Regions from separate parts of the Bacillus sp. JJ1503 genome, predicted to be linked through region 1. Evidence: predicted binding sites of a transcription regulator. Region 1 holds the regulator's gene; the other holds the start of a gene.

Region 1 (3,158 bases):
AGCTAAAGGATTGAAAGTTCAGTCCATGAAGAACGGAGCGAATGTCTGATTCGTACTGATAACCGCCTTGTTCTTTAAATTGAACTTGCCGATCATCGTATTCTTTTAAGATGCGTTCATATTTTTCGGGATTAGCCATTGCTTGCGGATCAGACATTTCACCTTCGAGCTTCCGCAATTCCTTTTCAAGCTTTTGCAGATGCTCGAATACAGTTAACATTTCATCCCAAATGGATCTTTCTGACTCGAGTCCGGTATTTTGGGCAAGGTAGCCGATTTCCACTTCCTTAGGCTTAATAATGTCACCGGAATCATAGGACATTTGGCCAGCTATCATTTTTAAAAGCGTGGACTTGCCAGCCCCGTTGCGCCCCACAAGGGCAATTCTATCTCTAGTTTGTACTTCAAGCTTTATATTCGATAATATAACTTCAGCACCAAAGTTCTTTATTAATTGATTGACTTGTAATAAAATCATTTTTGTTCACCTCAAGCTTTATAGAATAAGTGTAACTCATTCATATTTGTTGGGCAATGTGTGTGAGGATGGACTTGAATTATTGTGAAGTGTTTTACACATTTGGCTAAAAATAGTGTATGATTTTGTTGTGAGGTGTTATTAATGTCTGATTTTACCCATTTTAATCAAGAAGGCAGAGCAAAGATGGTCGATATTAGCGAGAAATCTGTGACGGTCCGAACTGCGATTGCTCACTCAAGTATTACAGTTAATCAAGAAATATATGAAAAAATCACTTTGAATACAATGAAAAAAGGAGATGTCCTCGCCGTAGCACAAGTTGCGGGTGTGATGGCATGCAAGAAAACATGGGAAATTATTCCGATGTGTCATCCCATTCCTTTAACGGGAGTAGATATTTCCTACTCATGGAATGTCGATCAAGAAGAATATACACTGCTCATTGAAGCTACGGTCAAAACAAAGGGTCATACTGGAGTTGAAATGGAAGCGTTAACAGCAGCATCTGTATGTGCCTTAACAGTTTATGATATGTGTAAGGCTGTTGATAAAGGGATGGTCATTGGCAAAACCTATTTAGTAGAAAAGACAGGCGGAAAAAATGGGGATTTTAAAAGGGATTCCTTGTTATAATGTATTGTGTATTTAAAGAAGTAAAGCTGCTAACTGATAAAACATTTGTCATATGAGCAAACGTAAAGGTTTCTACGAGAGGAGATAAGATAATGGCGAATGAGTCATTAAAAATTCCACAAGCAACGGCCAAACGGCTTCCTTTATATTATCGATTCTTAAAAAATTTGCATGCTTCTGGGAAACAAAGAGTCTCTTCTGCAGAATTAAGTGAAGCGGTAAAAGTTGATTCTGCTACAATTCGGCGGGATTTTTCCTACTTTGGCGCTTTAGGGAAAAAAGGGTATGGCTATAATGTAAATTATTTGCTTACCTTTTTTCGGAAAACGTTAGATCAGGATGAATTAACGAAGGTAGCTCTTATTGGGGTTGGTAATTTAGGCACTGCCTTTTTAAACTATAATTTCCTCAAAAACAATAATACGAAAATTGAAGTAGCCTTTGATGTAGACGAAGGAAAAGTTGGCACATACATTGGGGATGTACCGATATTCCATATGAGTGATCTAGAAAAAGTAATCGAGGACGAACAAATTCAAGTTGTGATTTTAACTGTTCCTGCTCTTGCAGCCCAACCGATTGCTGACCGAATTGTTCAAGGCAGTGTAAAAGGAATTTTGAATTTTACTCCTGCACGTTTATCTGTGCCGTCCTCCATCAGAATTCATCATATCGATTTAGCTGTGGAGCTGCAGTCGCTTATCTACTTTCTTAAGCATTATCCACAAGAGGAAGAATAAGCTAAACAAAGAAAATGAGCATTTGTATAGTGCTCATTTTCTTTGTTTGTTATTGACGATTTTGAAATGAAAGGCAACCATCCGCAGGCCAGTACCTAAGTCAAGGGTTGCGATAATAATAAGAAAGTAAGTAAATATTCCCCAGCCATCGTTTCTTTGAATGCTTTGGATCGCGATATAGGTAAAGAGGATCCCAAGAATAATATAAATGATGCCTGATAACAATGGTGTCCTTCTCATAAAAATCCTCCAATAAAGCTTTGCATTTTTTCCACTTCTTTTATCCAGTTTTCAATATTTTCTCTGTTAAATTGGATAATGACGACAAGTGTATTCATGGCCACATGCGCAAAAATCGGCACTAGAATTCGCTTTGTTTTGACATATAGGAAAGCAAAAGTAAAGCCCATCGCTGAGTACAACAGAATATGTTCAAACTCAAAGTGAGCTAGAGCAAAAATAACAGAACTTATTAAGGCAGAAAGAAAAAAGTTTAGCCGCTTATGAAGCGTTCCGAAAATAACCTTTCGGAAGACAATTTCCTCTAGGATTGGCCCAATAATTGAGCTGATCACAACGACTATGGGTGAAGCTTGAATAAGCCTAATAATTTGCTGTGTGTTTTCCGATCCCATTTCAATTCCGATTAAATTTTCTATATTGGCGGCAATAGATTGCGCAAATAATGCAAGGAATACTCCGCCAATGGCCCAGGCTATGGAAGTACCTGCAGAAGTTGCATTTCTCATAGAAAGGCTTTCCTTCATTTCTTTTCGGAGGATTGCCAACGTAATAATTAATGTGATCGTAAAGCTAATGACAATCCAAGATGTGACAGCGATTGTTTCCATATCGGCCATGCTTTTCCCGGATAGTGTTCCCCAAAACGCAATGAACGGGACCCCGATTAAGCTCGATAATTGCATCCCTGTATAAGCAATAAGAATATACCAATACTCTTTTTTCAATATTTTATCTCCTTATCCATTGTGTATATCAATCCTCATTTTACCCGTAAAAAGGTCCAAGTTTCAAATTGTAGACATAAAAAGATGGTTTGCTGCGTGGATATTAAGGATAAACTAGCATTTGGCAATGACTGTAAAAATAATGTAGCCCACTTTAAATATTTTTTACAAAAAAATTGAGCTTCACTCTTGCAAATATGCAATAGATTCATTAATATAATAATTGTGTTAGCACTCAGCAGATGAGAGTGCTAATAAAAAAATTTACATATTTATTGAGGAGGTTGTTTCACTTGTTAAAGCCACTAGGTGATCGAATTATTATCGAGCTTGTTG
Region 2 (3,158 bases), on a different contig from region 1:
ATGGAAACAGTAAAATGGTTTGAAACTTATTTATAAAGTAAATTTACTGCCTGATGTGATGCCCATCATTTATATTCAAGATTATATTTGATAAGATAATAATTAGAAACATAGAAGAAGGAGTGTTATAGCAGATGGATCAAGAGGTAAAAGATAGTATTATGGGTGCTCTAGAGCTAGTAGTTGACCCAGAACTTGGTGTGGATATCGTTAATCTTGGATTGGTATACGATGTTAAGATGGATGAAGAGGGAAAGACGACCGTTGATATGACTTTAACGTCAATGGGCTGTCCTCTTGCTGGAACAATTGTAGAAAATGTAAAGAGTGCTCTAGCAGATATTCCAGAAGTGAAAGAGACGGAAGTAAATATTGTCTGGAATCCGCCATGGTCAAAGGATAGAATGTCTCGATATGCCAAGATTGCTTTAGGGGTTCGTTAGAGGTGAGAGGCTGATGAAGAATAAAGTCATTCTAGTTAGCTCAGATCAGCTTGGAAAAGGAGATAAGGAGCTTGGTGAAGGCGTTCTTGAAACCTTTTTTACATTGTTAAAGCAAAGAGAGGAATTACCTGCAGCGATTTTTTGCATGAATAGCGGTGTATTTGCATTAACTGAACAATCCTTTGCTTCAGTTCATCTTAAAGAGCTGGAGGAAAAGGGAGTAGAAGTAATTGCCTGCAAAACTTGTGTAGACTATTACGGAGTAGAAAATAAATTAATTGCCGGTAAAATAAGCGGGATGCCAGCGTTTATCGATCTTGCATCCAAATATGAAGTCATTACGATATCATAAAACAGCAGGGGCTTATGCTCTTGCTGTTTTATTTTGACTAAACTAAATAATCGAAATGGTTATTGGACAGGTTCTGGGATTTAGTTTGAAAAGCTGTCCAATAACTACGGTTTACTTGACAGGTTCTGGGAATTAGTCGAAGAGCTATCCGATAACTATGGTTTACTGGACAGGTTTTGGGAATTAGTCGAAAAGCTGTCCAAAAAAACAAATTTATCTGACATGCTTTGCTATTTAGTCAAAAACCTGTCCAATTACTCCAATCTAGCAAGTATATATGTCCAGTTAAGAAAGATCCAACTATCTGATAATCCTCAATGTGAGATTTCTCACTAATTTATTCTGCATTATCCCTTATACTACAATTGCAATCAATATTTAGATAAAAATCCTTGCGATAAATTGCAATGGAAATAGTGAAATAAGAGAGGAAGGATTCTAATGTCCTTTAGCCGCGATTTTAATAAAGATCCTTTTATTGTGATTTGGGAATTAACTAGAGCATGTCAGTTAAAATGTCTTCATTGCCGGGCAGAGGCTCAATATAGAAGAGATCCCCGTGAATTATCATTTGAAGAAGGACAGGAATTAATTGATCAAATCTATGACATGAATAATCCGATGCTTGTCTTTACCGGGGGTGACCCATTGATGAGGGAGGATGTTTTTGATATTGCGAAATATGCAGTGGACAAAGGTGTCCGCGTTTCAATGACCCCGAGTGCTACTCCAAATGTGACAAAGGAAGCGATTGAGAAAGCAAAGGAAGTAGGATTATCACGCTGGGCTTTCAGTCTTGATGGTCCAACCCCTGAGATTCATGATCATTTTCGAGGAACAGCAGGATCATTTGATTTAACAATAGAAAGAATTAAGTATTTGCATGAGCTTGAAATACCTGTTCAAATAAATACTGTTATTTCTCGTTATAATATTGATTACTTAGATGAGATGGCGAAGGTTGTAGAAGATTTGAAATGTGTTCTCTGGAGTGTCTTTTTCCTAGTTCCAACTGGCAGGGGACAGGAAAGTGATATGATTTCACCTGTTGAACATGAAAAGGTATTTAAGTGGCTATATGATTTAAGTAAAAGGGTATCCTTTGATATAAAAACAACAGCAGCCCAGCATTATCGCCGTGTTGTTATTCAGAATAAAATGAGAGAGGAACATGCACAAAACGGTGACATTAAATATTTAGATGCTTTGACTCAACAAGGATTAACTGGGTCCATTGATGGTCTTGGCAGAGCTCCTAAAGGCGTCAATGACGGAAATGGCTTCGTATTTATTTCACATATTGGAGACGTCTACCCAAGCGGGCTCCTGCCAATTAAAGCAGGGAATGTAAGGGAGCAGCCTTTAGCTGAAATCTATAGGGAATCACCTATATTCAAGAATTTAAGAAATCCAGATCAATACAAAGGCAAGTGCGGAGTATGTGAATTTAGATATGTTTGCGGCGGCTCTCGTTCCCGTGCGTATGCAGTCACAGGAGATTATATGGAAAGTGAACCTTTCTGCGTATACATTCCAAAAACATTAAGGAAAAAAGCAACATCTTAAAAGTTGGATAAAAAAGGTGACTCTGGTAGTTGGTCTATACTCACTCTTCAAACTGTATATAATTTTTTGAAAGAGCATATTATATTAAGTATTATATGAGTTAAACTTTGCCCAATTACTAAAGTCCCCCTCTTTGGCTTTTTTAACTAAATTTAACTGAAAGGCCTAATAAAGGCATATAGTATGCTACAATGTTTCAAAAGAGGTCACCCTCAATGGAGTTGATAGGATGGAAAAATCAATCGTTAAAGATCAATTGAATCGACCACTAAGAGATCTGAGGATTTCGGTAATTGACCGCTGTAATTTTCGCTGCACGTATTGTATGCCTGCAGAGAAATTTGGACCGGATTTTGCTTTTTTGCCGAAAAGCGAACTATTAACATATGAGGAAATTGAACTTCTTGCGAAAATATTTGTAGATCTTGGTGTAGAAAAAATCAGACTTACAGGCGGAGAACCATTGCTTCGAAAGGATTTGCCGATTCTCGTGAAAAAGCTTGCGGCAATAGATGGGCTAAAGGATCTCGCATTAACGACAAATGGAGTCTTGCTTCCAAGGCTTGCAAATGATTTAAAGGAAGCCGGGTTACAACGGGTAAATGTTAGCTTAGATTCATTAAATGACGAGTTATTCGGAAAAATAAATGGCAGAAATGTTGCGGTTCAAGAAGTTCTCAATGGAATTAAGGCTGCCCAAGAGGCAGGACTCTTCGTAAAAATTAATATGGTCGTAAAAAAGGGATTAAATGAATCTGAAATCGTACCGATGGCAAAATTTTGCAAAGAACACGGAC

The links. The regulator Rex, encoded in region 1, represses fermentation and respiration genes when NADH is low (regulators of the CRP and FNR family bind a similar motif). The targets are predictions, from matches to a motif close to TTGTGAAATATTTCACAA.
Region 2: a site for Rex is predicted at 1,113-1,130, ahead of V7149_RS14620 (TIGR04053 family radical SAM/SPASM domain-containing protein). Genes of this name have one in related genera too.

Annotation. Positions count from the first base shown of each region.
Region 1 is NZ_JBALOZ010000169.1:4,809-7,966, forward strand. It holds gene V7149_RS13720 (ABC-F family ATP-binding cassette domain-containing protein) at 1-478, opposite strand, end outside; gene moaC (cyclic pyranopterin monophosphate synthase MoaC) at 623-1,114, shown strand; gene V7149_RS13730 (redox-sensing transcriptional repressor Rex) at 1,207-1,854, shown strand; gene V7149_RS13735 (YdiK family protein) at 1,888-2,094, opposite strand; gene V7149_RS13740 (CPBP family intramembrane glutamic endopeptidase) at 2,091-2,822, opposite strand; gene groES (co-chaperone GroES) at 3,116-3,158, shown strand, end outside.
Region 2 is NZ_JBALOZ010000185.1:1,382-4,539, reverse strand. It holds gene V7149_RS14635 (prolyl oligopeptidase family serine peptidase) at 1-36, shown strand, start outside; gene V7149_RS14630 (metal-sulfur cluster assembly factor) at 135-443, shown strand; gene V7149_RS14625 (DsrE family protein) at 457-795, shown strand; gene V7149_RS14620 (TIGR04053 family radical SAM/SPASM domain-containing protein) at 1,237-2,361, shown strand; gene moaA (GTP 3',8-cyclase MoaA) at 2,591-3,158, shown strand, end outside.